DNA from 3 places in the Cytobacillus pseudoceanisediminis genome. Region 2 is predicted to be linked to each of the others. Evidence: riboswitches for the same ligand, from Rfam matches in the RefSeq annotation. Region 2 holds a riboswitch; each other region holds the start of a gene.
The links. A riboswitch is a leader RNA that binds a small molecule or an ion and turns the genes downstream of it on or off. The one in region 2 is predicted to bind thiamine pyrophosphate.
Positions count from the first base shown of each region.

Region 1: linked by a shared signal. The riboswitch ahead of M5V91_RS15050 (YkoF family thiamine/hydroxymethylpyrimidine-binding protein) and the one ahead of tenA (thiaminase II) in region 2 are both predicted to bind thiamine pyrophosphate.
Region 3: linked by a shared signal. The riboswitch ahead of M5V91_RS13550 (ABC transporter substrate-binding protein) and the one ahead of tenA (thiaminase II) in region 2 are both predicted to bind thiamine pyrophosphate.

Region 1 is NZ_CP097349.1:2,798,385-2,808,223, forward strand. Features, by position in the region: partial or broken gene M5V91_RS15020 (ABC transporter ATP-binding protein) at 1-186, opposite strand, end outside; gene M5V91_RS15025 (YhzD family protein) at 367-552, shown strand; gene M5V91_RS15030 (enoyl-CoA hydratase) at 754-1,545, opposite strand; gene M5V91_RS15035 (long-chain fatty acid--CoA ligase) at 1,710-3,335, opposite strand; gene M5V91_RS15040 (coproporphyrinogen III oxidase) at 3,483-4,997, opposite strand; gene M5V91_RS15045 (Cof-type HAD-IIB family hydrolase) at 5,213-6,079, opposite strand; TPP riboswitch at 6,309-6,410, shown strand; partial or broken gene M5V91_RS15050 (YkoF family thiamine/hydroxymethylpyrimidine-binding protein) at 6,499-7,094, shown strand; gene M5V91_RS15055 (ECF transporter S component) at 7,104-7,700, shown strand; gene M5V91_RS15060 (ABC transporter ATP-binding protein) at 7,684-9,384, shown strand; gene M5V91_RS15065 (energy-coupling factor transporter transmembrane component T family protein) at 9,371-9,839, shown strand, end outside.
Region 2 is NZ_CP097349.1:3,711,012-3,720,850, forward strand. Features, by position in the region: gene M5V91_RS20105 (manganese catalase) at 1-490, shown strand, start outside; gene M5V91_RS20110 (polysaccharide deacetylase family protein) at 768-1,475, shown strand; gene M5V91_RS20115 (DedA family protein) at 1,472-2,059, shown strand; gene M5V91_RS20120 (MGDG synthase family glycosyltransferase) at 2,076-3,221, shown strand; gene M5V91_RS20125 (DUF6843 domain-containing protein) at 3,320-3,715, opposite strand; gene M5V91_RS20130 (TIM barrel protein) at 4,256-5,089, opposite strand; gene M5V91_RS20135 (DUF1287 domain-containing protein) at 5,193-5,900, shown strand; gene tenA (thiaminase II) at 6,262-6,951, opposite strand; TPP riboswitch at 7,010-7,111, opposite strand; partial or broken gene thiW (energy coupling factor transporter S component ThiW) at 7,261-7,748, opposite strand; TPP riboswitch at 7,861-7,977, opposite strand; gene M5V91_RS20150 (alpha-hydroxy-acid oxidizing protein) at 8,106-9,215, opposite strand; gene M5V91_RS20155 (PaaI family thioesterase) at 9,402-9,713, shown strand.
Region 3 is NZ_CP097349.1:2,535,585-2,545,423, reverse strand. Features, by position in the region: gene M5V91_RS13590 (ABC transporter substrate-binding protein) at 1-675, shown strand, start outside; gene M5V91_RS13585 (carbohydrate ABC transporter permease) at 746-1,738, shown strand; gene M5V91_RS13580 (carbohydrate ABC transporter permease) at 1,707-2,576, shown strand; gene M5V91_RS13575 (hypothetical protein) at 2,677-3,420, opposite strand; gene M5V91_RS13570 (TatD family hydrolase) at 3,566-4,333, opposite strand; gene M5V91_RS13565 (ABC transporter ATP-binding protein) at 4,345-5,079, opposite strand; gene M5V91_RS13560 (ABC transporter permease) at 5,076-5,843, opposite strand; gene M5V91_RS13555 (thiamine-binding protein) at 5,840-6,133, opposite strand; partial or broken gene M5V91_RS13550 (ABC transporter substrate-binding protein) at 6,147-7,148, opposite strand; TPP riboswitch at 7,257-7,365, opposite strand; gene M5V91_RS13545 (YkvA family protein) at 7,439-7,852, opposite strand; gene M5V91_RS13540 (NAD-dependent deacylase) at 7,999-8,712, shown strand; gene M5V91_RS13535 (twin-arginine translocase TatA/TatE family subunit) at 8,829-9,002, shown strand; gene treP (PTS system trehalose-specific EIIBC component) at 9,284-9,839, shown strand, end outside.

The DNA.
Region 1 (9,839 bases), 910 kb from region 2:
CATTCCACGTAATCTTTCCCCGCTGGGATCCAATAGCCCCAATATCATTCGGAAGGTAGTCGTTTTACCGGCGCCATTCGCCCCCAGAAACCCAAACATCTCACTTTCGGGAATAGTTAGAGATAAATCATCAACTGCAGTAAACTTGCCAAAACGCTTTGTTACATGTTCAAGCTCTAAAGCCATATCGAACTCCTCCTTTGCCTAATAGGTAATACGGCCATAACATAAAAAAAGGTTCACTATTTTTAAAAATTTAGCATTTTAATTTACGGCATTTCTTTTAAAAAATATTTTGCACATTTATAAAAATTATGCAAGAATAATAGTAACTATCTGAATTTTATAATAAAGGAGTATCTTATTATGAAAACATACAAGCTAACTGCATTTGAACAGGATGGAGAAAAGATATTGGATGAAGCATTTCAGGCAGCTACAGATGACGAAGCTAAAAGTGTGGGAGAAAACCTCCTTAAGGAAAAAGGTTTGGATGAAAAAACGCACCGCTGCACCTCACCGGCCGGCAAGCTGATTTTGTTTCATAGATAACAAGAAAAAACGGAAGCGCCTTGTCCGCCCCTGCACCTCGAGGGGTAGGCGCTTCTCCTAAAAGCTAAAGCTATTAGCCGTGAGAGATTGATGCTGTCAAAGCGCTCCTTTTGGAGCAGGACAGCTTAGATAGTTCACCGATGTGCATTCAGATTAGAAAAAAAGCAAAGGGCTCAGCTCTTTGCTTTCTTCTTTCCATTCTTATTTCCCCTTAAACACAGGCTTTCTTTTTTCGATGAAGGCCTGGATTCCCTCTTTGTGATCTTCTGTTTGCCTCATTTTATGCTGGCCGAGCTTTTCAAGCTCAAGCACTTTCAGTAGAAGGGGGCGGTTTTTATCAGCAAGAATTTTCTTTGTCTTAATCATTGCTTCAGTTGGGCTGTTAAGCCATTTGCTCAATTTTGCATCAACAGCATTATTTAAATCAGCTTCTGCTATTTCGTGAATCAGCCCCATTTGTAAAGCCTCATTTGCAGTCAGCACTTTTCCTTCCCAGATTAAATGCTTGGCTTTATCCTCGCCGATTCGCTGCTGCAGGAAGAAGTGAGACCCTCCATCAGGAATTAATCCAATTCCAATAAAATTCATGGCAAGCTTGCTGTTCTTGTCTGCCAAAATATAATCAGTAGCCAATGCCAGACTTAAGCCCAAACCAGCTGCTGCGCCTGTTACAGCACTGATTGTCAGCTTCGGCATGCTATAAAGAGACACAACCAGCTCGTTGATGCAATCCATCACAACAGGGAAATCGCTTTCATTTGTTTCCAAAAGCATTGTTTTAATATCTCCGCCTGAGGAAAATGCGCGGCCCTTTCCTTTTAATACAACGATATCCACCTCATCCATTTGGCTTATATCCTTCATCGCAGTCAAGAGCCCCTTAATCATTTCCACATTCAATGCATTCAGTGATTCCGGCCTGTTCATCTCAACTGTGGCCACTCGGCCATCAAGCTGTACGCTGACAGTATCAGTTACAAAGTCTGTTGTCAAAATCCTTTCCCTCCTTTTTGTGCTTCTTTTATTATAAAGAGTATTATTATATTTAAAAAGCGTTTTGTCTAAAAATTTTTAATTTTGTCACTTATTAAGGTATTGTGCTGTATTCCAAAACCTGCACAAAAAAACAGCATCCTCAGAAGGATGCTGCACTATATTTACTTTGCATTACCTGTATATTCTTTTTGGACCTGATCTCTTAATGCCATTTTGAGGAATTTTCCTACAGATGTTTTTGGTATTTCTTCAAAGAAAAGAATTTCATCCGGAAGCCACCATTTTGCAAATTGCGGCTTCAGGAATTCATAAAGGTCTTCTTTTGTTGTCTGTCCTTTAAATGGTTCTTTCAGAACAACGCATGCCACCGGCCGTTCCTGCCATTGCTCATGCGGGACAGCAACAACCGCAGCCTCAAATACCGATTCATGAGCCATCATGGCATTTTCGATATCAACAGAAGAAATCCATTCCCCTCCGCTTTTAATCAAATCTTTTGTCCGGTCAACAATTTTCATAAATCCTTCTTCATCAATGGTTACGACATCACCCGTGTAGAGCCAGCCATCTCGGAACGCCTCATCTGTCCGCTCGTCCTTGTAATATTCAGAAGCAATCCATGGTCCTCTTATGGCGAGTTCCCCCATTTCCTTTCCGTCCCATGCTGCTTCGCCATCCTTGCCGGCAATCTTCAATTCCAATCCGGGGACAAGTATGCCCTGCTTGGCTTTTATGTCCAGCTTCTCATCGGGTGATAACTCTTCCTGATAGCTTTTTAAAGTCGAAATAACAACAAGAGGGCTTGTTTCAGTCATTCCGTAAGCATGCATGAATGGAATATTGTGTTTTTGCTCGAAAGCTTTAATCATGCCTTTTGGTGCAGCCGATCCTCCACACAGAACCGATCGGAGTGAACTCATGTCATATTTATTTTCATCCAGCTCTTTTAATAATCCGAGCCAGATTGTCGGCACTCCGGCTGTTATCGTAACTTTTTCTGATTGGATAAGCTCAGCCAAAAGTTTAGGTGTAAAATATGGGCCCGGCAACACAAGAGTCGTTCCAAACCAGACAGCAGCAAAAGGGAGCCCCCATGCATTTACATGGAACATCGGCACTACCGGAAGGGCGATATCTTTCTCGCTTACCGCTGCACTATCTGCCATTCCCAGTGCCATACTGTGAAGGACGATGCCCCTGTGGGAATAGACGACACCTTTAGGATTGCCTGTGGTCGCAGAGGTATAGCACATTCCAGCTGCTGAATTTTCATCCAGATCATCAGGATATTCGTATGCACCGCTTGCTTCATTGATAAGCGTTTCATAGTGATAAACCGGCGAAAGAGTAGTCTCAGGCAATTCATCTTCATCAGTCATAATAATGAAAGCCTTGACCGTTTTCAGTTCATCCTTAACCTTCTCAATTAAAGGGACAATATCAGGATCAATCAAAAGCACCTTATCTTCAGCATGGTTAATTATATAAGTAATATGCTGAGGTGACAGTCGTATATTAATCGTATGAAGAACGGCTCCGCTGCATGGAATGGCAAAATAAGCCTCCAGGTGGCGATGATGGTTCCAAGCAAGTGTCCCGACCTTGTCCCCTCTTTCCACCCCTATGTTTTGCAGGCTTTCTGCCAGCTTCCTTGTCCGTTCTGCAATCTCCTTATATGTAAATCTCTGAATTCCGCCGGCTGTTCTTGAAACGACTGTTTTCCTTGGAAAATACTTTTCTGCACGCTTTATCATTTGCGTCATTGTCAAAGGTGTCTGCATCATCATTACAATTCCCCCTTTTTAGAAAACGCTTACATTCGGATTCATAGAATTCTATGATCTTTATTACCTATATTCATTCTCTTTATTTTCAGTAATTCCTTTAATTTCCTTCTGAATTTTCAAAAATATAAACTTTAAAAAAATCCCCGCCTATTCGGCCAGGGATTCGTGTTTATTAAAAAGTTCTTTTAATATTTTCAATTTCTCGTTTGTATAATGCTCAAAACTGTCATTATACGATTTAGGATCCTTCGGGTTTGCAAAATGAGTGATTTTCCCTGTCTGAGGATCAATGAACTTACTGGAGGCCCCGCATCCAAGCCCGATGATTGTCTGCTGTTCTTCCATAATCATGATGTTATAGATGCTTTCCTGATTCGGAAGGGCATAGCCGACATTTTCAAGATTGCCGAGAATATTTTTCTGACGGTAAAGATAATAAGGATGGTAATTATGCTGTTTTGTCCAATCCTCAGCCATGTCCATCATTTTTTCAATTTCTTCCCGCTCGGCAACTTTATATTTTTGCTTGTTCTTCGTCATTTCCGAAGCCCGTTTAAAGGATAAAGTATGAACTGTCAGAGATTCCGGCATTAATTTCTCAGTTTCATCCAAAGTATGCGAAAATTCCGGCACACCTTCTCCAGGAAGCCCAATAATCAGATCCATATTGATGTTATTCATTCCCATATTGCGGGCCAGATGGAACTTATCCACGGTTTCTTCCACTGTATGGTGGCGGCCAATGGCTTTCAAGGTCTCCTGAATATAGGACTGAGGATTGATGCTGATGCGGTCAATGTTCCATTTTTTCAGCACTTCAAGCTTTTCGGGTGTGATTGTATCCGGACGTCCGGCTTCCACAGTGACCTCCCGTATGTTTTCGACATCTGGAAAAGAGTCGTACATTTCCTCATAAAGCATATCCATCTCTTCCGCCGTAATGCTTGTCGGAGTCCCTCCACCATAATAGACAGTAGTAATTTTCACATCATTTTCTTTCAGCCACTCGCCAATTTTACGCATTTCGAAATGCAGGCCGCCAAGGAACGAGTTTACTGAACCCTGCCTGCCATTAATCGCATATGCAGGAAAAGTGCAATACGCGCATTTTGTCGGGCAGAATGGAATGCCAATATATATGCTGACTTCATTTTTTAAGTTATAAAGATCCGGTACGACAGCAAGCTGCCTGTCTACGATATTCTGCATAAGCTGGATCTTTTCATCTGTAATCAAATACTCTTCCTTAAGCTGCTGATGGGCTTCATGGAGAGGTGTCTGATGCTGTATGGCACGGTGAAGCAATTTTGTGGGACGTACCCCAGTCAGAATTCCCCACTTCTGGGTAATGCCTGTCCATTCCTGCAAAACAGTCAGATATACGTGGGATACTGCATTTTTTATTTGTTTAAAATTCTCTTTTTCTGTCTCAGACGGTACGAATTCCTTCTCAAAATTCGCTGAATGATTCTTGCCATCTTTATCAGAAAGCTCTGCAATGGCTTTAATGTGCTTTCCATGTTCAAGCTGAAGATTAATTGTAAGGTCGGCTGCATCATTCTCACCCAGCATCACTTCACATTCTTCAAAAAAGAGGTTCCCGATCAGCCGGAGCGGACGATGGAAACGTTCATCCTGTACACCTAAAATTGAAATGTTCAAATTGATCACCTTTTTTAGAAAATATATTAATCTGCCGATGTCTTTGTTTTCTTAGGGGCAGCTGCATAGTGTCTATTTTTCATGTTGACAAACTTCTTTTAGTGTACAGAAATGGGGAAACAAGGTCAATATAAGGGAAATGATTCCTAATGGATACCCAGTATCGCAAAGCAAAAAAAGAGCCGATTTACTAATCGAGCTCTCTTTGATTGATTTTATTTTAATAGATTCATTTTCTTCAGGAAATCAATTGGATGCTGTTTGCGGAAATGTTCTTTGACCATGTAGCTTACACCGTTCTGGTCATTGGATCGTGTCAGCCAGTCTGCTGCTTTTTTGACTTCGGCAGGTGCATTACCCATAGCCACACCGAGGCCGGCGGCTTCAATCATTTCCAGATCATCCTCCGAGTCGCCTATAACGACCATTTGGTTTCGGGAAATTCCGAGATGTTCACATAAATAGAGCAAACCATTCAGCTTTGAAACTCCGGCAGGTACAATATCCATCCGCAGATCACTTAACTTAATGACTTCTACATTTTCAAACATGCCCCTAATGGCTGCCTGGGCATCCTCAAGGTCGTCTTTATCTTCAAAATACACTTCAATTTTTGGCGGTGTGACCGGCTCATCTAAAATGGTGTCACTTAATGAATCCACAAATTGCTGCGAGTAAAAAATGGGATCGCCGGTTGTAAAAACAGTTTTAGCAAGCATATTGGTATTGAGCTTGGTTTTGTTGGCAAGGGAATATTTTTCGTGCACCAGCCTGATTTGACAGGTAAAGCCTTCAAGCAGGCGCACGATTTCAAACGTTTCATCTTCCTGTATCCTTTTTACAAATATCGGCTTTTCCTGAGAAGCTGCAATATAAGCTCCCCTGTGTGTGACCAGCAAGGAATTGATTTTCAATGCTTTGGCCGCTTTTTTCGCGGATGGAAAGCTTCTGGATGTGACAAGTGTTACATAAATTCCTTTTTGCTGCACATATTCAATCGCTTCTTTTGTTGATTTATGAAGTCTTCCATTTGATTGGAGTAGTGTTCCGTCAATATTTAAAGCAAGCATTCTATATATCATCCAATTTGCCCCCTATTCTCGGTGTAAAATTGTCCTATTACACTTTTATGAAGGGAAGGATTGGATTAGAACATGACATGGACAATGCAGAAATTTTTTCATAGCTTATCTGTGTTATTGAAGGCGTTTATCTGTTTTCATAGATCATTTGATTTAAAGAATTGTAAATTAGTCATTTACAATTTGGATGCTCCGTATTAAGATGGAGTCAATAAAAACTGCATATCTTATTTTGCACTAGGGGAGCTTTTAGGCTGAGAAGAACAATCCGTTCTGACTCTTATCACCCGATCTGGATAATACCAGCGTGGGGAAGTGCAGGTGAACGGCTATCATTTCTAGTGTATTGATATCATTCAACTGCATTTCCTTTTGGGAATGCAGTTTTTTAATTTTATATAAACCAGGAGGATGGCAAAATGCAGGAAAATTTCTTATGCGGAACAAGCGAGATTACAGGGTGCAGGTTTTCGATTTATCCAATGACTGACAGGTTTGTGGATGTTATTTTATCTGCTCTAAAAGAAGTGGATACAAGCAAGATATGGATGGAAACAGATGATGTGAGCACTTGTGTGCGCGGCAGGTCCATTCATGTTTTTGATGTAGTCAAAGCGATTTATCTTGAAGCTGCTAAGCATGGTGATCATGTAGTATTTAACGGCACATTTTCAAATGGATGCCCTGGCGATACTGCCGGAGATGCTTATCTTGCTGAAAATGAAGAGAAGGCGAATGAAAAAAATCTGCTGGAATCAGCCAGGAAGTCGCTGTCCAGTTCGCACTTTATCCGATGGGGATTCCTGGATACATGAACGTCATTATGAACCAAGTCGAGCTTGCAAAGGCTCAGGGAACGTTTACTGAAGGAGTGCATTATGCTTCAAGATTAGATGGGAATGCACACGATGTTTTTAAAACGCTGGAAGATGCTTTCGAAAGCTGTAAGAAAAGCGATTCCACTCATATTATCATGACGGTTAATATGTCTGCAAACAGTCCTTCCAAAAAGGGGCTGTGTAAAATGCTCGAAAAATGGAAGCTTCGTGAGGTCATTGTCCTATCTGTACTCGCTGTTGTGTTTGCAGTTGTATACCTGGTGTTCATGCAATTTGGCAACGTGTTATATGGGATGTTTGGCTTAATTGGCTATGATCTGATTTTTGGCATTTGGTTTATTGTTTCAATCATCGCAGCGTACATAATCAGAAAACCCGGAGCAGCCTTTTTATCGGAAACCATCGCAGCGGCCATTGAAGTCATGATTGGCAATGCAGTAGGCCCTCGCCTGATTCTTTCAGGCATGATTCAGGGGATTGGAGCAGAAGCTGTTTTTGCGGCAACTAAATGGAACAATTACCGGACATGGGTTTTAATTGCTGCCGGCATGGGCTCTTCTGTTACGAGCTTTATTTGGGGCTATTTCATTTCCGGCTACGCAGCCCTCTCACCCGGTTATGTAACTGCCATGTTTTTTGTGAGACTGGTTAGCGGTGCTTTGCTCGCTGGATTACTGGGGAAATGGCTGAGTAAGAGTCTTGCTAAAACTGGGGCATTAAACAGCTTCCCTATCGGAAAAGAGCTGAGAAGGGAAAAATCACAAAATGGCATTTCAGCATAACCAGCCTTTATTAATAACAGAAAAGCTGTCCTTCCGGCATGAAGATGTGAAGAATCCTGTTTTTAAGAATGTGAATTTCAGCCTTAATTCAGGGGAAGCTGTTCTATTATTGGGCCCCAGCGGCTGCGGAAAAAGCACGCTTGCTTTCTGCTTAAATAAATTGTATCCGGAAGCCGTTGATGGCGACTTGGATGGCACCATTTCCTTCAAAGGAAAGATACTGGATGAATTCCCGCCAGGTGAAATTAATCAGCACATTGGCATTGTGTTTCAGGATCCTGAAAGCCAGTTTTGCATGACAACAGTTGAAGAGGAGCTGGCATTCGGCCTTGAGAATATGAAAACACCTCCTGCAGAAATTGAGACCAAGATTGATGAAGCACTGGAACTTGTTCATCTTCTGCCATTTAAGCACGCCTTAATCCACACCCTTTCGGGGGGACAAAAGCAAAAACTTGCACTTGCATGTGTATTGTCATTAAAACCGGATATCCTGATTTTGGATGAACCGACAGCAAATCTTGACCCGGCTTCAAGCTATGAACTTACCCGTATCATCAAAGAGCTAAAAGAGGAGCAATCCTTTTCCCTTCTAATCATTGAGCACAAGCTGGATGATTGGATTGATTTGACCGACCGCTGTGTGGTGCTAAACCGGGAAGGCGAAATTTTATTTAATGGAAGCACTGCAGACTGCTTTAATAAATATGCAGAAGAACTACTGCTTGAGGGTATCTGGCTTCCAAGCACAGTAAGAGCAGGTCTATTAGGAAAAAAGGCAGGGATTTACAAAGGGGAAAAGCTTCCGTTAACTGACCGGGAATTAATTGCTGGATTTGTAAATCCCTATGCTGCACTTCAGATTTTAGATAACAGGAAGACTATACATCAAGTCTTTGAAGATCAGGTCATCCTGTCGGCGGAGAATCTTTCTTTTCATAAGAATGGGAAGGATTTGCTTAAAAATATTAGTTTTTCAGTTAGAAAAGGTGAATTTGTGGCAATAGCCGGTTCAAATGGATCTGGAAAAACAACGCTTTCCAGACTGCTTGCAGGATTATATGCTCCATCCAAAGGCAACATCCTTTTTGATGACCGCTCCCTTTCCCAGTGGCAGGAGCAAGAGTTAAGACTAAAATTAGGATACGTTTTTCAGAATCCCGAACACCAATTTATTGCAGATTCTGTTTATGATGAAATTGCCTTCAGTCTGAAAATACAGAGAATGACAGATGCCGAAATACAAAAAGTGGTTCAAGCTGTTCTGCATCAAGTGAACTTGCTCCAGCACGCTGACATGCATCCTTTTTCCTTAAGTCAGGGACAGAAGCGGCGGCTTAGTGTTGCATCGATGCTGGTGAATGAACAGGATTTGCTGCTCCTTGATGAACCAACATTTGGACAGGATGCCAGGACCTCTGCTGACCTAATGGCGCTTTTGGAAACAAGGATCCATAGCGGAGGCTCCGTGGTGATGATCACTCATGACATGGAAATCCTGCATTCCTATGCCGATAAAGTGATTGTCCTTTCAGAAGGAGAGAAGATATACGAGGGATTGCCTGATTCATTATGGAAGGAACATGAGATTATGAAAATTGCTTCTCTAAAGGTTCCTTACACAGAAAAACTCAGGAACGAACTGGCTGCCGTGGAAGGGATGAACAAGCTTGCTCTTACATGAATTTAACCCAAGCATAAAAGCTCTGACTGTGATTGTCTGTGTATTGATTTTGTCCGTTTTCTTTGACCCGGTTACTCCTTTTCTGACCTTAGTGGTGACTGCAGGAACCACCTTTATTTTTGGTAATGTTTCATTCAAAAGATGGATTTTGCTTTTCTCGCCATTTATCTTCATGGCTATAATATATATTTGGTCAGCTATGATTTTTTCAAAGACTATTGAAGGTGAAACCATCCTATGGACATGGGGGATCTTCACATTGACTGAAGAGGGCTTTCAGCGTGCCCTATCTCTTGGAATGAGGGTTTTAAGCTTTACCTCGCTGTCCCTTCTGTTCATTTTAACCACCAAGCCGACAGAGTTCCTGCTAAGTCTCATGCAGCAATGCCGGCTCTCTCCAAAGCTTGCATATGGAATCATGGCAGGATATCGATTTCTGCCATTAATGAAAGAAG
Region 2 (9,839 bases):
TGTCTCCGGACTTGGTGCACGTCCGACTGACAGTGTAGGGAACCCTTGGATGGGTACCTATATTACAGCCAGCGGAAACCTATTAGCAGACTTTCGTTCAAACTTGAATGCAGAGTCACAGGGCCGGCTGCAGGCTGCACGTCTCTATGAAATGACTGATGATAAGGGCATTAAAGAGCTGCTTTCAGTTCTGATTGCCAGAGATGCCTACCACCAAAACCAATGGGCTGCTGCGATTGCGGAGCTTGAAGAAAAAGAAGGCCTGCTCGTCCCTAGCACCTTCCCTCGTGAGAAAGAACGCACAGATATCTCTTACACTCTCTACAACCTATCAGCAGGCGAAGAAAGCAGCACAGGCAGATGGGCACAGGGCCCTGCTCTGGATGGCCAGGGAGAATACAAATATGTAGGCAATCCAAAGCCTGAAGGGGACAAGCCTATGCTCAAGCCTGCACCTCCAAACCTTCATAACACATTACCGATGGATTAATAATAGAACTAACAAAACAGGCTGAAGCATCAGCTTGTTTTGTTAGTTCAATCAAACGTTTGATTGAATTGGACATCGCTTTCCTCTTTAATATCCATCCTCTCCATTGACTTCCTTCAGATTTTTTATATGATAAAACCATCCCACCCTTTTGAGATGACTGGAATAATGAATCTAAATTCTATTTTCATTACATTCACTATGAACATTAAGGTTACCCTCACTATAAAAGGGGAATGAAAATAAGTGATACACCGCCGGAAAGGATCTAGTTTGCATGATTTATTTTTTTACCGCCGCACTGATTATATTTATTAGTTACGCAGTTCTGCCCACTGTACTCATACGATCGCTGAATTGGGGAATTGTAAAAGAAATAACCGAACCCAATTCCATTGCTTTAACCTTTGATGATGGCCCGGATCCACAATATACAGCGAGGCTTCTGGATGTCTTAAAAAAGCATGAAGCAAAGGCAGCCTTTTTTGTTGTCGGGGAAAAAGCAGCCAAGCATCCGCTGCTGCTTAAAAGAATGCAGGCGGATGGTCATACAATTGGCATCCATCATTATAGGCATGTCTCAAGCTGGATCCTTTCACCGGGATCTTTAAAAAAACAGCTGGAGCAAACAAAACAAGTTATTGAAGAAACGATTAATGAAGAAGTCTATTTTTATCGTCCGCCATGGGGACACTTCAATTTATTTACCCTCTGGATGGCAAGAAAGTATAAGATTATTATGTGGTCGGGCATTTTTAAGGATTGGAAGATCCAGCATATCAGGAACACCCTTTCAAAGTCGCTGGCAAAAGAAACCGTGCCTGGCCGGATTTTTCTTCTCCACGACAGCGGTGAAACTCTTGGCGCAGACTCCAATGCACCTGAATATATGATCGGCCATCTGGACCAGTATTTGCAGCAGTCAGCACTAAAAGGGATCCATTTTGTTTCTTTAAAAGAAGGATATCAGGGGCATCGCACATGAGTACTGAAACAATTATTGAATTTATTTCGTCCTACGGGTATTGGATTATCTTTTTATTTTTATTTTTCGGGATTGTCGGCATTCCTGCTCCGGAAGAATCGCTATTATTCCTGATTGGCGTGTTAATTGGAAATCATCAACTAAGCTTTGCCGAATCCGCTGTCTGTGCAGAAGCAGGTGTGCTGCTTGGGATGCTTTCAGCGTATTGGATCGGTAAAAAAGCAGGTACGCCCTTTCTCAAAAAATATGGCAGATATATTGGGATCACGGAACAGAGATGGAATACCGCCCAGAAAAAGTACATGGAGAATCATCGATTCATGATCTTTGCTGGTTTTTATATGCCGGGAATACGTCAGATAAGCCCTTACTTTGCCGGCATTTCAAAAGTTCCTTTTCATCAGTACCTTCTATATTCTGCTGCAGGCTCCCTTAGCTGGGTGCTCCCTATAATTGCCGCGGGATACTTTGCAGGAAGCCTATTTGATATAAATCCTGAATATGTTCCATATCTCGGGGTTTTATTATTAGTTATATTCGCAATCTACATGCTCTTTAAGTATGCAAAAAATAAATCCAAGTGACAGAGAGGAGGGTATTATGAAAGTTCTGCTGCTCCCATTATTTCAATTCCCCACGGGACATTCAAAAGTTGCCAAAACAATTCAGGATAATATTCAAAGCCAATATCCTGATGCTGAAATCAAAATAGTCGACTTTCTTTCCTATTGCAGTGATAAGCTTGAGAAGCTGGTATCAGGGATATATTTAAAAGGTTTCCTGGGTGCCCCTTTCCTTTACAGGGCATTATATTACACCATTATGTATAAGCAGCACCCTTTTAAATTGCAGCCTGATTTACAGGTTCTATCCTATTATTTTGAACGAAAAATGCAGAAGTTCCTTGATGAAGAAAATCCGGATTTAATATTTTGCACTCATTCTTTTCCATCTGGAATCATCAGTTCACTAAAGCAAAAGGGACGATACCGGGACGTCACGGCGGTGAATGTTTACACGGATTTTTTTATTAATGATATATGGGGAAAACGGGAAATTGATTTTCATTTCGTACCTCATCCCGAGGCGAAGGAAAAGCTTATTAAAAAGCACAATATTCCTGATGAGCAAATTTTTGTAACAGGCATACCGGTTCATTCTGCGTATCACCTTCAGGTTCCATTTAAGAAAGATAACCGGATACGCCATATTCTGGTTGCAGGAGGAAACAGCGGCTTAGTAAACTGTGATTTTATAGTCGCTATGCAGAAGGTTCCTCATATTCGATTTCTGATCCTTTGCGGAAATAATGACGAATTATATAGCTCACTCCAAGCACTCGATTCAAAGCATATCGAGCCCATTGGATATATTGAAGACCCTTTTGAAATGAACCAGCTATATAATAAAGCCGATGCTATTTTGACCAAACCAGGCGGAGTTACAATTAGTGAAGCACTGCAAAAGAAACTTCCGATTCTGGTCCATACCTCACTCCCCGGACAAGAGGAAATCAATTTGGACTATTTGCTTGAGAAAAATCTGGTGCTTGTCATTAATGACAAGCACATTGCTGAACAGCTTAATAATGAAGAAGCTATACTTAGTCTAAGAAAACACATTGATTCCTATCTGGCAAAAGTCAATTGCCCATTGGACTATGCCATGTTCATGTCAATTAAAAGCACCGGCAGAAAAACGCCTGAAACTGTACATTCCATAAGAGCTATCCCCACTTTAAAGTGAAACTTCGCTCAGCTGGGCTCTGGAAGTAAGACTGCGATAAATAATTAACAGCCTGGAATCTTCAGGCTGTTTTCCATTTCAATCAAACGTTTGATTAATCAAACCCTCTTCATAAAGAATATCCTCAATCCCAGGGCTAGTTCCTTGATCATCCATGTTCTCATCACAGCCAACCGAAAAATAGGTATACGAATATTCATAACCATCTCCCTGTACACCGCCTGATCCGCCATATGAAATACAGCTTTCTGATATCGCTTCACGCTTCCCCTTTTATCCACATAATAGTACAAATCATCAATATATCCTTTACTTTGCGGTAAAGAGGTAATGGCATATCCTCTATCATTCACCCGTAATACATCGTACTTCCCTTCTGTCACAGGCACAGGGGCATTCTCTATTTCATGAACAATTCTCACCTGACCAGCATACCCTTTTGGAATCAGATAAAGATCATGAGTTTTTTCTTCCAAATCTGCCTGCTGAAGCATCCAAAAGCCCCCATCGGCAGCAGGCAGGCGATGAGAAGACCAGCTGCATTCAAGGCAATCCTCCACCCCCTGGCATCTCGCGGTCCCATTTCCGCCACTCGTCCACTAAAAAGAAAAGCACCGAAGCAATTAATATGTAAAAAGCAAACCCTTCCATAATAAAATAAGTGACAGCAGCCAAAATGGTATGTATAAATGCCGCCGCGGGAAACCGCCATATTGCTAGATTCTTAGTAAAAACCTCAGAAAGCAGCGACACTGGAACACCGTATATCACATTTCCGAAAAAGCAGTAAAAAAATCATAATCAGGAAGAAAGAAAACAGTTCCCCTTCAGACAAGAAAAAGAGAAGCCAAAAACCAAATGTAAAAAGAATGGAAGCCTGCAGGGCCGTTTTTATTTTAAATCCCAGCATAAGAAATAAATGAACCTCCTCTCTCTGTTGTGATTAATTTCACATATAACTAAGCATACATACAAGGTATCATTAACCTTTTATTTTCAACGTGCACAAAATTAATGCCAGGCGGCCTGCTTCCTTAACTAACAGACCCTTCCTCAATCACCTCTATTGCCCACCCGATCCCTTCTTCTACCATTTTTTCCGGAGGGTTCGTGTGTGGAGTGTATTCCATGACAAAAAATACATCCTTGCATTCTTTAGCTAAAAAATCCATCAGCTTCTTAATTTTATGATGATTGCCATCATTCTCATGAGATGGATGCACAGGCACCCAAATATATTTATCACCCTGATATTCAACATTATGTAAATGGACCACTCTTACAAACTCGGACCATTTTTCTATATAATTTATGGCCTTCTCGCCTGCGGCCAATATATAATCCCCAATATCGACACAGAGGCTGAGTCCGTATTTCTTCCTTGTCTCTACAGGAAAGCGGTCAAGATAATGAATCCCTGCTGGCGATTGCTGGAATCCCAATTTAGGTTCACACACAATCATAATCCCATACTTACTCTGAAAAAAACTGAGTTTCTTGAGTCCCTCCTCAATGATCTCTGCTGGATTCCCATTGGTTTCCTTTTTAAAGTAAGGAAAGTGCACCAATATGTATTCAGCTCCAAGCCGGGACATTCTTTCCACTTCCGTCTCAAACTGGATCCAGGCTTCCTTCGGATTTATACGGATCTTTTCCAGCAGATCGTATTTGCTTTGTCCCCGGAAAAGAGGCGAATGAAAACCAAAGCTTTTGTTTGTTTTACCCAGCATTTCAATAAAACAGCGGAAAGATTCTTCATCTTGAAATTCGCCTATCTCAATATGCGGCAAATGACGTTTAAAAAGTTCAGGAAACAGCTTGCTGTCTGACAAAATGACGCTTCCCGATATCCCTATATGATGAGCCATGATATCCCCTCTCTTATGTATTCTTATAGCAATCTTATCATACCTCATGTAACTTATTGGAAAATAGTGCCGTCTAATCATTAAAATACATGAGGAGACTTTTATGATAAAAAGAGTGTTTGGTTCCATTATCGCAGTACTGTTATTATTCATTCTTTTTTTCCGAAGCGGAATCATTCTGGATTCCATCGGCATTCATTTTGAAAATCCTTTGGCTAAGAAAATGGAAGTGCCTGCTGCTTATTCAAAGGCCGATTCTAATCAAAACGGCATTGCCGATCCGCTTGATATGGTCCTGACAGCCAGAAAAGAAGTGGAACAGCGCACGCCATATAAAAGTGCCTACTATGCGGGAGGATATCCGCCCGATGGTGAAGGTGTCTGTACAGATGTGGTTTGGAGGGGTTTCCAGGGGGCTGATGTAACCATAAAGGATCTTATTGATCAGGATATCGCCGAGAATACGGACTTGTATTCAAGAGTGAAGGGCAATCCTGATCCAAACATTGATTTCAGGAGGGTGCCAAACCAGAATGTCTTTTTCAGCCGCTTCGCAAAGTCATTAACAACAGAACTGATTCCAGGAGATATTAAGAACCTTCAGCAATGGCAGCCGGGTGACATTGTGGTTTTCCTTTCTCCTAAATTCGACCATGTTGCCATCATATCTGACAAACGGACGAAAGATGGCATTCCATATGTCATACATAACTCCACACCATTTGCAGCAGAAGTAAAACTCTCTTCTTTTAAGACTCCTATTACCGCTCATTACAGATGGGATTTTGAAAAAACGCCTGCACTGCCATAAAGCAGATGCAGGCGTTTTTCTTATTAAATACGAAAGTATAAAATTTTGAACTTCGATAACTGTCTAGCGCAAGCAGCCTCCCCCTTGAGGTCACAAGCTTGTCTAGCTCCGGCTCCTAGGAACCCGGGGCCATAAGGAACCGTCTTATCCCTGAGGCCCGCAGGACAAGGAAGGCTTCGTCAGCATAATCATCGCACGACCAAAAGCGGCAGATTATGGGAGGATGTAGGTCATGCAGACGTTGCCACAGGACAAGGAAAGCTACGGCAGCGATACATCGCACGACCGAAAGCGGTAGCTTTTGGGAGGACGTTGCGCTCTTAGCCTGCGTTCCTTTTTGAGCGAGGCGCTTGCGCTTTTCTTATCTTACTGCTGAAGGATTGCCTGCCGGCCACTCTTCGCAGGTGTAAGCCATCTCCCAGAAGCCAAGCTCCAGCTGGCAGCTTTTTCGGAAAGCATCCTTCATTCGCTGCCTTTCTTCCGGTGATGCCGCATCAGCAAGCTCATCCAAACGGTTTCTCATATTCATGGTCACAGCTTCGACCCTTAAATTTGCGTAAAAAGAGATCCATGGATAAAACGGATGGTTCTCATCTGGCTCATATTGCTTCATGAGTTCAAGCCCAATCTCCCAATAAGTCCATGGACAAGGCAATAATGCAGCAAGGATTTCACCCATGCCGCCTGTGTGGGCATGATACATCATATGCTTAACATAATGATCAGCTGTTGGAGGGAGCGGATAGCCCTGCAATGCCTCGTAATCCACGCCAATCTGCTGGCAGAAATTATGGTGGGGATGTACTTCGCTGTTCAATACAAATTCTATTTGCTGATTAAAATATGCAATATCCTTACGCTCTGCTGACTTTGAAATGGCAATCCCATAAATATGCATGAACGCATTCAGATACTCAAAGTCCGCTTTAATGTAATGGGCCAGTGCCTCTTTCGGCACGTCCCCTCTCCCGATACCCTGGACAAATGGGTGCTCAAATATCAGCTGAAACAAATCTTCATTTTCCTTGCGCAGAATCTCTGAAAAAGTCATAAAAATAGCCTCCTTATTAATTACAGAAGCTGCCGGGGAAAAAGCATGAGGATATAAAACGAGGTCCTCACTGCTTCCCTGCGCTGGCATTATCCAGATCAGGTTCCAAGGGACAAAGGAAAAGCTCCTTATCTCAGCCGTAGCGCCCCTAGCAGTTTTCTAACATTTTAATTGTTTTTTACCGATTTTCTAACTTGACGTTTTTCTCTCATAAATTTGGGATTTCGCTTATAACTCTTGAAAATCGCTCATTAAGTCAGATTTCTTTACTATGCTGCTTACTCATCCAGCTTCGCCAGCTCAAAATCATCATATATTCTGAACCAGATTCTTCTCTTTAACCTTTGCCAAAACCATCCAGCCTATGGCCGCACCGGCAATGCTGCTGACCAGGAATGGCGGCACAAAGAAGAATGCCCCAGCTGCGCTTCCCATGAGAACCTTTGCAAAAGGGACTGCAAACAATGCACCGATTATGCCGGTACCTACCACTTCTCCTACAGCAGCCCATATTTTCCGGCCGAACTTCAAATAAAGCACACCTGCCAAAAACGCTCCGATCATGCCGCCTGGAAACGCAAGCAGCGTCCCGAATCCAAGCAAATTACGAAGCAGGCCAATCATAAATGCCACAGCTGCTGCAGGCAGGGGCCAAGCGTCACCGCTGCCAATACATTCACCGCATGCTGCACCGGATAGGCCTTGGCTATGCCTGCCGGAAACCAGAGCAAATGGGATCCCAGTGTCCCAATTGCTACAAATAAAGCCATCGTAGTTAACAATCGGGTTCTGTTCATCTAAACCTCCTTTCTAAAGGGCCGCCTGATTGCTTATCAGGATGGGAAGTATGTATACAAAAAAGCCAGATTCCCTTAAGGACCTGGCTTGGTTTAAGTATATGAATTGACATATAGTCAAATCCTACTTCCCTCCGCTGGCATTAACCAGATCAGGTCCATAAGAGTCAGAAAGCTATAACGCGCTTTCCTCTCAGCCCGCACATTCGGGGCACCCCTAGTAGCTGCATAGATATTTAGTTTGATAAGCTATCTCAAGCTTAACAAATTATTCCGGCACTGTCATCAATCTTTTTGCTTATATACTTTTCTTGGTGCAATCAATGTATTAAGCGCTCTTCGATTTCTGCTGAGAAACTATCGAAGTAGCTTCAGACTTGCCATTTCCTTTAGACTCCCGACTCCTGCCAGAGAAAGTGACACTTTTGTTTCTTCAATAAAGTTGGCAAGTACTTTTTCAACTCCATTCTGCCCGCCAATGGCCAAACCGTACACATACGGCCTTCCCAGGCAAACTGCGTCGGCTCCTAATGCCAGTGCTTTGACCACATCGGAACCGCGGCGAATGCCGCTGTCAAACAATACTGGAATTCTTCCTTTGACTTCCTTCACAACCGGTCCAAGCGCATCAATCGCCGCAATCACTCCATCAAGCTGCCTGCCGCCATGATTGGAGACTATGATTCCGTCTATCCCTTTTTCAACGGCCAGCCTGGCATCTTCGGGATGGAGAATACCCTTTAATAGAATCGGCAGATTTGTTTTCTCTTTTAACCTAGCAATATGCTCCCAGCTCAAGGTTGGATGATGGATATTATCAAGGATTCCCTGAACTACATCACCGTCATGGAGAGTGGCCATAAAGACCGGGTCACTCTCATAGTTTGCTTTTCCATAGCCAAGCTTTAACGGTGAAAAATTGTTTCTTAGATCAGCTTCCCTCCACCCCATCATCACCGTATCTACTGTTAACACAATTGCTTCATAGCCTGATTCCTCCGCCCGGCGCACCATACTGAACGCAGCATCTTCATAATTGGACCAATATAATTGGAACCATTTTGGACTCGTGCCTGTTGCATTTGCGATTTCTTCAATGGAATAACTGGATACCGTGCTCTGGATAAAAGGAATTCCAAACGAAGCTGCCGCCCGGGCAGATGCAAGCTCTCCCTCACTGTGTTCAAGACGCTGCATTCCTATAGGTGCAAGGAATACTGGATAAGGATACGTTTTTCCAAATAAATTCACACTTATATCCGGCACTGATACATCTCTAAGCATCCTCGGTACAATTGAGTATTTTGCAAAGGATTCGATATTCTTTTTCAGCGTTTCTTCTCCCCCGGCTCCTGATTGGACATAGCCAAATCCGCCAGCTCCCATCACTTTCTCTGCTTCTTCTTCCAGTTCCTTAAATGAAATAGGAAAGTTTTCTGCGAAACTAATATTCTCTACTTTTGCCATATTCCAGCCCTGCCTTTTTTGAATTTATTGAAAATAATAACACTTTTTCAGATTTTATGAAACCATCTAATAAAATCATAAATTCGCAGTTACAGCCTTTCCTATACAAATTAGCCGCAATAAGCAGGGATTTCACAAAAAATCATGAATAAACATTTTAACCTTAATGAAATTGGAGTGTACAAAATGTTAATCAAACAGCCTTTTGATGAATTTCTGAAATTCCATTACGAAAGAGTCAGTGAAAGCAATATGAAAGTGACTTTGCCAATTCAGCCGCTCTTTATTAACAGCGCGGGGCTGGTTCATGGAGGCGTCATTTCCACTCTTGCGGATGTAGCGATGGGGAATATTTTCGAGCCGGATGAAAACCAGATGCAATCCGTGGTGACAGCTGATTTAAAGGTCACTTTCCTAAAGGGGGCGACAGGTGAATTTCTTATCGCCAATGCTCACCTTGTGAAGAGGGGCGCACCCTCAACCACACAGACTGCCTGATTTATAACGACCAGGATCAGCTGGTCGCCAAAGCATCGGGAATCTTCGCATCTATCTAAAGTGATTAATCCTATCGTTGCCTGAATAGTTTCGCTGACAGCGATAGGAGGAACCATTAAAGGTTAA
Region 3 (9,839 bases), 1.2 Mb from region 2:
GCCAGCTGGATGACAAGCGCTGACGGCGGAAAAGGATTCATTCAAGATGGAGAACTTTATATCAATACACCTAAAAAGCAGGAAGCGCTTCAATGGCTGCTGGGATGGAAAGAGCGTCTTGGTGAGAAGACAGTTCAATCTTTTGAAGCTGAATTTGGCAGTGAGCAGTCAAATCCATTCATAGCAGGCAAAGTGGCAATGTGGGTTGATATCGGCACGTTTTACACACAGATTCGTGACTACGGAGAGGATATGAACTTTGGTGTAGCTCCAATTCCTGCATTTGAAAAAGGTTCGGGGAATTGGAGCGATGGCGGCGGTTTCGTAGCTGAAATACCGAAAGGAGCCAAACATCCTGAGGAAGCTATGAAATTTATCAAGTATTTAGCTGGCCCGGAGGCACAAAAATACTGGGCTATGAAAAACTATGATAATGTCGCAAACAAAGAAGCTGCAGAAGCAGTTGTTAATGAACTAAAGGGCGATGATAAGTACGTATATGAAGCTTCGGTGAAAAACCTGGATCAAACGCAATTGTTTCCGGTTCCAGTAAAGTATCCTGATTACCAAAACCGCATCAATCCGCATATAGACAGTGTGCTGCTAGGAAAAACGAAGCCAGAAAAAGCGCTGGCAAAAGCAGAGAAAGATGTTGAAAAACTAAAGAGAAAATAGAACAAAAGAGAGAAGGGGCCTCCTTCTCTCTTTAAAAATAAATAAAAGAAGGTGTATGGGTTGAAATCATATGATACAACGATTGCTCGCCGGGGAGCGGGTCTTGCGGAAAAAAGAAAAGACATCACGCAGACGGATGTCCCGCCAAACAAGAGAAAATATCTTTGGATATCTATTCATCAGCCCGTGGATAATTGGTTTCCTTGGACTGACACTTGGTCCGCTTTTATTTTCCTTATTTGCCAGTTTTACAGATTATAATATTACTTCAAGGATGAATTTTATCGGCCTTGATAATTTTAAACGCATGTTTACAATCGATGATCTTTTTAAAACGTCTTTATGGAATACCCTTTATTACGTTTTATTTTCTGTCCCGCTGACTACTGCAGGGGCGATTTTTCTGTCGGTTCTTTTAAATCAGAAAGTAAGGGGCATGAAATTCTTCCGCACACTTTATTATCTGCCTGCTATCCTCTCGGGTGTTGCGGTTTACTTTTTGTGGATGCAGCTGCTAAGTCCTTCGACAGGATTGGTAAATACGTTCCTTGCATGGATTGGGATTGAAGGGCCAGCCTGGCTGTTTGATCCTGAATGGACGAAACCAGCTTTGCTTTTGATGAAAATGTGGAGTGTCGGAGGCGGAATGCTGCTTTACCTTGCAAGTCTGCAGGGAGTTTCAGCTTCACTGTATGAAGCAGCGGATCTTGATGGGGCAGGTGTTATGCAGAAATTCTTTTATATCACCCTGCCAATGATTTCACCAATCATTTTCTTCGATGTGCTGACTAGTACCATTGGTGCCTTCCAGATCTTTCAAGAAGCATATGTCATGACAGAAAACGGAAGCGGAGGACCAGGAAATTCACTCCTATTCTACAATCTGCATATGTGGAATAACGCGTTTGAAGTGTTTGACATGGGCTATGCATCTGCAATGGCCTGGCTGCTGTTTATTGTCGTAATGGTACTGACAATCATTAATATGAAACTCGGCAAAAAATGGGTCCATTATGAGGGGGAGATAATAAATGAGAACTGCCGCAGCACCGAAGTTTTATGAGACAAAAAAATTCAAAGATAATTTAAAGCAGACGATTATTTTTATCGTTTTATTAGCGGGAAGTGTACTGGTATTATCTCCCCTGTGGTGGATGATTTCGACATCATTGAAATCTCCTGCTGAGATTGCGCAATATCCGCCTACCTTTGTGCCAAAGGAATTCCATTTTTCCAATTATGTTGAAGCATGGAAAACAGCGCCGTTTACCCGCTGGGCAATGAATACGTTATTTATTGCCCTCTGTGGAATGGCTGGAAGTGTTCTTGTCAATTCACTCGTTGCATATGCGTTTGCGAAAATCCGTTTTAAAGGAAGAAATGCTTTGTTTATAGTTGTGTTATCAACCATGCTGATCCCAGGGTTTGTCACGATGGTGCCTCAATACATTTTATTTTCGAAGCTTGGCTGGGTAAATACGTACCTGCCGCTGATTGTTCCAGCTTTTTTGGGGAGTGCCTTTTTCATCTTCCTATTGCGCCAGTTTATGATGTCCATTCCTAATGAACTAATAGAGGCGGCAGTGCTTGACGGTGCGAATCATCTGCAGATCTGGTGGCATATTATGCTGCCTCTGACGAAGCCGGCTCTTATTACAGTGGCCATTTTTTCGTTTAATGGGGCATGGAATGATCTTCTCGGACCATTATTGTATATAAATGATGAAAGTCTGTACACACTGCAAATCGGGCTTCAGACCTTCAAGGGAACAGTTCAGACACAATGGCATTACCTGATGGCCATGTCAGTCATGGTCCTCCTGCCAGTTGTACTGCTATTCTTCTTCTTCCAGAAGCACTTTATAGAAGGATCAAATATCGCATCAGGTACTAAGGGATAATAAAACCGGCTAAGCATCTGCTTAGCCGGTTTTATAACTGTCCAGCTCAGGCGTCATCGGCTTATGAATGTCGATGATAAGCATAAGCGCTCCGCTTTTCTTATTGAATAGGGCAATATGTTCTCCATTCCCCGCTAACACATACTTTATGGCGGGGTACATAACAGTCAATGATTACCGAATCTGGATTTAGTCCGCTTTCTTTTAGTTGGGAAGACACTGAAACTTCAGGCTCAGTATTTGCGGATGAGCAAGGGTATCCGCCGCGCCATTCATATTTTGTACAGTAGTAGCATAACTCGGCTGCTGCAGTGATTTTATCGGAAGAGACAGCATTGCTTACTGCTGCTTCTTCAATCAAATGCGTTTTCTTCCTTTCTACCTCTGTCAAATAATCAGTAAAGATGCTGTCTTTCGATATATCTATTTTGGTTTCTTCATTTGACTTCAGGTCTTTTACATAAAAAGCCTGATCCTCAATTAACCTGCTGTAATCGACGAGCCGGACTTTTAATCCTTTTCCGTCGGACTCATAAGAAAATGATAGAAGTGACGAGAAATTTACGAGGGCTTTACTATCTAAGAAAACATTTTTTTCTTTGTATTCTATTTCATATTGAACTGTCCAGCCATATTGTTTTCCTTTTTCATCAACAAGAGCTCTTGGCTTGGCGGCTGCATCTTTTAAAATGGAGGATTTAAATTCCTTAAACTCATCAGCCTTTAATACGGCTTTCATGAAATCTTTCTCAGTCAAATCAGCAGAACGGCTTTTGGTTTCTGCAGAAACATTGCCTGAGAAGACTAGTAAAATAGTCAATAACAAGAAAATATACCTTTTCATTACATACCTCCTAAACGTATTGTCCAATATAAGATTAACCTATATTTCCAAAATTAGGAATGGTGCGAAATGATTATATTTATCTAGTATTTTTTATCTAATCTGAATAAAAAAACAGCCTTATGGCAAAAGACTATAAGGCTGATTAATCAATATTATAGAAGCTTTTTGTATTATCATACAGCTTCTTAAGAGCGCTGCTGAAAGCTAATTCTTTTAGTTCAGCAAGGGCACTGATGGAATGGGCCATCATGGCTGGATGGGTAGGCTTGTTTTTAAAAGGGCCTTCGAATTCCCATGGACCATCCGTTTCTGCCATCAATTTATCCAGCGGGTAATCCCGTACAAGGTCCTGTATTTCTTTTTCGTACACGATATCTGGAGTAAAGGAGATGTAATAGCCATTGGCAATCAGCCTGCTTGCCGCTGCGCTGTCACCTTTAAACCAGTGAAAATGAGCTTTTTTAATCGAATGCTTTTCCAATAAATTGCACACAATCGGTGCATCATCATAAATTGCATGGAGGGCAATGGGCTTATCCCACTTTTTAGCGAGCTTAATGAATTCTTCGAGAAGTTCAATATATCCCCCAAGCTGCTTTCTCCCTTCAGACCTTAAATAGTATGGAAGGCCAACCTCGCCAACAGCAGCCATTTGTTCTATGTGAATCTTTATCCAGCTGAAAAGCTCTGAAATTTCATGATCACTGGGCAGAACCTGTTCAGGGTGAAAACCGAAGGCAGGTTTAACAAAGGAATAAATTTCTGCAAGAGCAAGATTTCTTTTGCAGGATGCTAAATCGCTTGAAACTGTAACAAGTGAAAGCTGAAACGGCAACTCATGAAACATTTTCTCTAATTCAATATTGCTGTACTTATCAAGATGAATATGGGCATCAATATACTTATCCATGCTGTTGCCTCCTAATGATTTTTCAGCGCATGATGGATGCTTCTTTTGCAGGCAAGGAAATTTTCATTGAGATAAAGTTCCTCCATTCTTGGCCTGTTAAAGGGTACCTTATATTCTTTAATTACTTTAGCAGGCTTGCTGCTCAGTACTAAAATTCGATCAGAGAGGTAAATGGCTTCTTCGATATTGTGGGTTACAAACAGAATTGTCGGCTTATGCTCATTCCAAATATCGAGAAGCCACTTTTGCATATCGTGGCGGGTAAGCTCATCTAAAGCTGAAAAAGGTTCATCCAGCAAAATGATAGGCTGCGGGCTTAATAATGCCCGGATAAAGGCAGCCCTTTGCTTCATTCCCCCTGACAATTCATGGGGGTATGCATTTTCATAGCCGCCGAGACCAGCTTTTTGAAGCATCTTTCTGGCCGCTTCCGAATCGGTTTTACCCATTAGCTCCTGTCCAAGCAGAACGTTTTGAAGAATGGTTCTCCAGGGCATCAGGGAAGGTGTCTGAGGCATATAGCTTATTGAACCGCGTTTGCCGTTGATTTTCACATTCTCAAGCGTTATGGAGCCTTCGTCCGGCAGAAGCATCCCGCCAATCAGGTTGAAAATGGTGCTCTTTCCGCTCCCTGAAGGACCTAAAATCGAAACAAATTCCCCTTCATTTACATGAAAACTCAAATTGTCTAAAACCTGATTAGTATCAAAACTTTTGGTTAAATGATTAACGGATAATTGTATCATTTCCTGGCACTCTCCCGTGACTTCCATTTAATCAGCAAACGTTCAGCCAGTAAAATTCCTCCAAAAAACAGCAAGCTTAACAGCATAATCGCAAAAATGGCAACAAAAACACGGTCTGTCCGAAATGAAGAAGATGCCAGAGTCATATAAACACCTATTCCTTCTTTAGCTCCGAGCCATTCGGATATTACAGCACCCATCACACTATAGGTTGCGGAGATTTTTAGCCCTGAAAATAGAGAGGGAAGGGAATAGGGAAGCTCCAGCTTCCAAAACAGCTGTCCTTTGCTGGCCCCTGCCATCAGCATATAATGCCTAAGTTCTCCGGGTGTCTGGCGAAAGCCGTCCAATGCAGCAACAGTAATGGGGAAGAAGCAAACCAGCGTGATGACAATCAGCTTTGGAAGTATCCCGAAACCAAACCAAACAACCAGCAAAGGAGCCAGAACAATTATAGGCACATTTTGTGAAAGTATGAGGAGAGGGTAAACCGACTCCCTTATAAAAGGCAATAAGTGCAGTATAACGGCTGTGATTAAACCTATGACGGTGCCAATGGCAAATCCCAATAGGGAAAGCATGACTGTCGATTGAAGGTGGTGGCTGAAGCCCTCCCAGCCCGAAATCGCTTCCAGAACGATTTCTGTTGGCGGAGGCAGGAGCCATGCAGGGACTTCTGCCAGATTTACTGCCATTTCCCAAGCAATGAATAAAAGAAGGAGAACCGCAGCCGGCCTCCATCCTTTTCTGAACAAATTTATCATGGACGATATTTCTCCGTTAAATCACTCATTTCAATACCGTCCGGCTGATATAGAACCTTTACCTGTGAGATTACATTGCTGCTTCCTCTTTCAATCATTTTTCTGTTCATATCAGCTATGATTTTCAATAAATGGTCTAAATCGCCTTCCATCGTTGTTTCGAGGGGATGCACTTCGTACTTAACACCGGATTGCTGAATGACACTAATTGCTTCATCAACGTAAGGTATAACATTTTCCCCATCTTTTGTTTTCGGTATGATCTGAATGCTTACAAGTGCGTTTGCCATATTTGAACTCTCCTTATTCCGGCAGGAAGTCATTAGTAAATGCTTTGCCTGCATCTAATTCTTTATCTAAAAGACCATTTTCATGCATCCAGTCTGCATAGTTTTCCCAGACTTCAAGCTTTTGTTCACCCCATCTTGAAGCATCATCCTGATAGCGGGGGATAGCCATTCCTGGCTTTTTTTGACCAATTCGCTGTCCAGATCCGGAGCATTCTTTAACAAAATATCTGCTGCTTCGCCAGGTTGATCGATTGCAAATTCATATCCCCTTGCTGCTGCTTTTACAAATGCTTTGACAGTATCCGGATCATCTGCAATCATTTTTTCGCTGGTTGCGAGAACGGGCGTGTAGTAATCCAGTTTTTCTGAGTAGTCGGTAAGGTAGACCATATTAATCTTTTCCCCCGAAGTTCTGCTTCTACACCTGTCCATCCATAATAAATCCATGCGAAGTCTATATCTCTTTTAACAGCTGTAAAAAAGTCAGCATCCCCCATATTAACAATTGAGACCTTATCAATATTAGCGTTTTCCTTCTTCATTAGGGAGTCTATTACCGATTTTTCTACAGGTGCCCCCAGCCGCCATAAGTTTTTCCTTCAAAGTCTTTCGGCGATTTAATGTTTTTTTCGGCAGGGGATGCAAAACCGGAAGTATTATGCTGAATAACAGCTGCTATCGATACAAGGGGAACGCCCTGTACACGTGCTTCCGTGATGCTTTCCTGATAGCTGACACCAAAATCAGCCTTGCCTGATGCAGTCAATTGATCTGCACCTGCTTCACCTGGCATTATAATTTCTACATCGAGCCCTTCTTCTTTAAAATATCCTTTGTCCTTTGCGGCATATAAGCCGGTATGATTGGTATTAGGTGTCCAATCCAGTACAACAGTAACTTTTTTCAAATCTTGTTTGCTGTCTGAATCTTCGCTTCCAGTCTGATTATCCGGTCCATTGCCGGCACAGCCTGAAAGAAGCAGCAGCGAACAGATAGCTGCAATCCACTTTTTCATAAGTACTCCTCCTAAAAAACGTTATGTAATAAGGAAAGTTAATGATAGTCTGCCCTGAAAAATAAAAACGCCCCGGTATAAACCAGGGCGCATATAAAAAACATTTAGTATGTTTAAGAATATGTTCCCTACGCTGGTATGAGCCAGATCAGGTTCAAAGGGTCAGCATCTTAATGATGAAGTCTCAACCGGCATACCGGTTCCCCTACATTTCTTGCTATTTAATTTTGACAGCATAAATACTTTCCATCATTATTATAGCAAATAATATTAAAATGCACAGAAAATAATTATTTCATTCCAATCGTCCTGCTCTCTTTCCAAATTCTGAATTTTTCAAGTTCACCTGTAATTTGGCTAACGGCAAAACCAAGGACTGCTACATCATCTAAGATTCCCATTCCTATTAAAAAGTCAGGAACAAGGTCTATTGGGGAAACAAAGTATAGTATGGAAGCAATAATAAAGATAATCGATTTTTTTGAAATATGCCGGTAATCGCCTTTAGACCATGACTTTACTAAATCGATCAGAAGCTGAAACTTTTCCCATATATCACTTAATGAAGATTGGTTTTTATCTGCTTTAAGTGTAGCCTTTCTTAAAAGTCCTTTTGTTTTTTCAGGATCGTCCGCATAACGTTTAGCCCTGGATGAAAATTTTTTATAGCCGTCCTTATAAACTTTGGTTTCTATTTCAGGCATAGCTATCACTCCTATATTGATAATTCGCATAAACAGTTATAATCTAGTATTTACCGCATACCTGACATGACATAAACATTTCATTGGGAGAAATAAATGGAAATCAAATTTAACCTGTGACAAAACCTTATTGGGAGCTGATATCTATGCTTGAGAAATGGCTGAAAGAATCAAATTATACAGTAATATTGACTGGAGCAGGAATGTCGACAGAAAGCGGACTGCCTGATTTCAGGTCTGCCAATAATGGATTATGGAATGGGAAAGATCCTGGGAAAATAGCCAGTACAAAAGCATTGAATGAAAATGTGAACGAATTTATAGAATTTTATCGGCACAGGGTAATCGGGCTTAAGGAGTGTAATCCCCATCAAGGGCACTATATTCTTGCAGATTGGGAAAAGAGAGGTATTATTAAGAGCATTATTACCCAGAACGTGGATGGATTTCATGGACTCGCGGGAAGTGAAAAAATATCAGAGCTCCATGGGAATCTGCAGACACTCCATTGCCGGAAATGTAAAAAAGAGTTCCCGAGCGAGGGGTATTTGCATGGTCAATTCCAATGCCGTTGCGGGGGTGTGCTCCGTCCTTCAGTGGTTCTGTTTGGGGAAATGCTCCCTGAGGAGGCCTTAGATTTCGCAGCAGATGAAACAGAAAAAGCAGAACTTTTTATTGTTCTGGGATCATCCTTGACTGTAACACCTGCAAATCAGTTTCCGCTGATAGCCAAACAAAAAGGAGCAAAACTTGTGATTATTAATATGGAACCTACGGATTTCGATATTTATGCTGATAAAGTGATTCATGACCGCAAAATTGGTGAAGTGCTGGATGAACTTGATAGAGCCTTCAAATAGTCAAAAAACATGAAATCATAGCACTCATGCTATGATTTTTTTATCAATCAACTATAATGGACAATGAACATGATTACTACTGCCTCAAGCGATATGATATATAAGGAGTGTTCAGCATGTTATCAAACATCGGTATTCCAGGTTTAATTCTAATCCTGGTTTTGGCTCTGATTATTTTTGGACCCAAGAAACTTCCTGAAATAGGAAGAGCGTTCGGGGAGACATTAAAAGAATTTAAGAAATCTACCCGTGAACTCACAAAAGATGATGACAATGATAAAAGGAAATAACCTATTCAAGTGGTTTAGAACCGGCTTTGCAGACAATAGTCTCGAAGCCGGTTTTTTATTTTCTGGCTTTCGAAGCGAGTGAATGGGTATAGAAAAGAGAGAAATGAAAAAATGGTTGACTAACATGTATATACAAGATAAAATGAAAGCGTAAACAGTTCATGTATATACAAGTTGGTTTGCTAAATTGGATAGAGTTGTAAATGGCGAGAACAATAAATAAAAACCTTATAACTGTTTTTTTCTATAATATGAAAACGGTAACAGGAGGAGAGCGAAGAATGGCTACGAATAAAGAGTCAGCAGAGCAAATTGTAGAAGCTATCGGGGGCAAGGATAATATCGCAGCGGCTACTCATTGTGTTACACGTCTGCGTTTTGCCTTAAAAGATGAGGGGAAGGTCAATAAAGAAAAACTCGAAAATATAGATGTAGTGAAAGGTTCCTTTTCCACAAATGGACAATTCCAGGTTGTCATTGGACAAGGCCTTGTTGATAAAGTGTATAAAGAAATGACAGAAGCAACTGGAATAGGCGAATCATCAAAAGAAGAAACAAAAAGTGCTGCTGCTGAGAACTTAAATCCATTGCAGCGCGGCATTAAAACACTCGCAGATATTTTTATTCCAATCCTTCCAGCTATCGTAACAGCCGGTTTGCTGATGGGGATAAACAATATTATGACAGCACCGGATATTTTCTTTGATGATAAGTCTTTTGTTGAAGTTTATACTAACTGGGCTGATCTGGCTGGCATCATTAACCTGATTGCCAATACTGCTTTCGTATTCCTTCCCGGTTTGATTGGATGGAGTGCTGTAAACCGGTTTGGCGGAA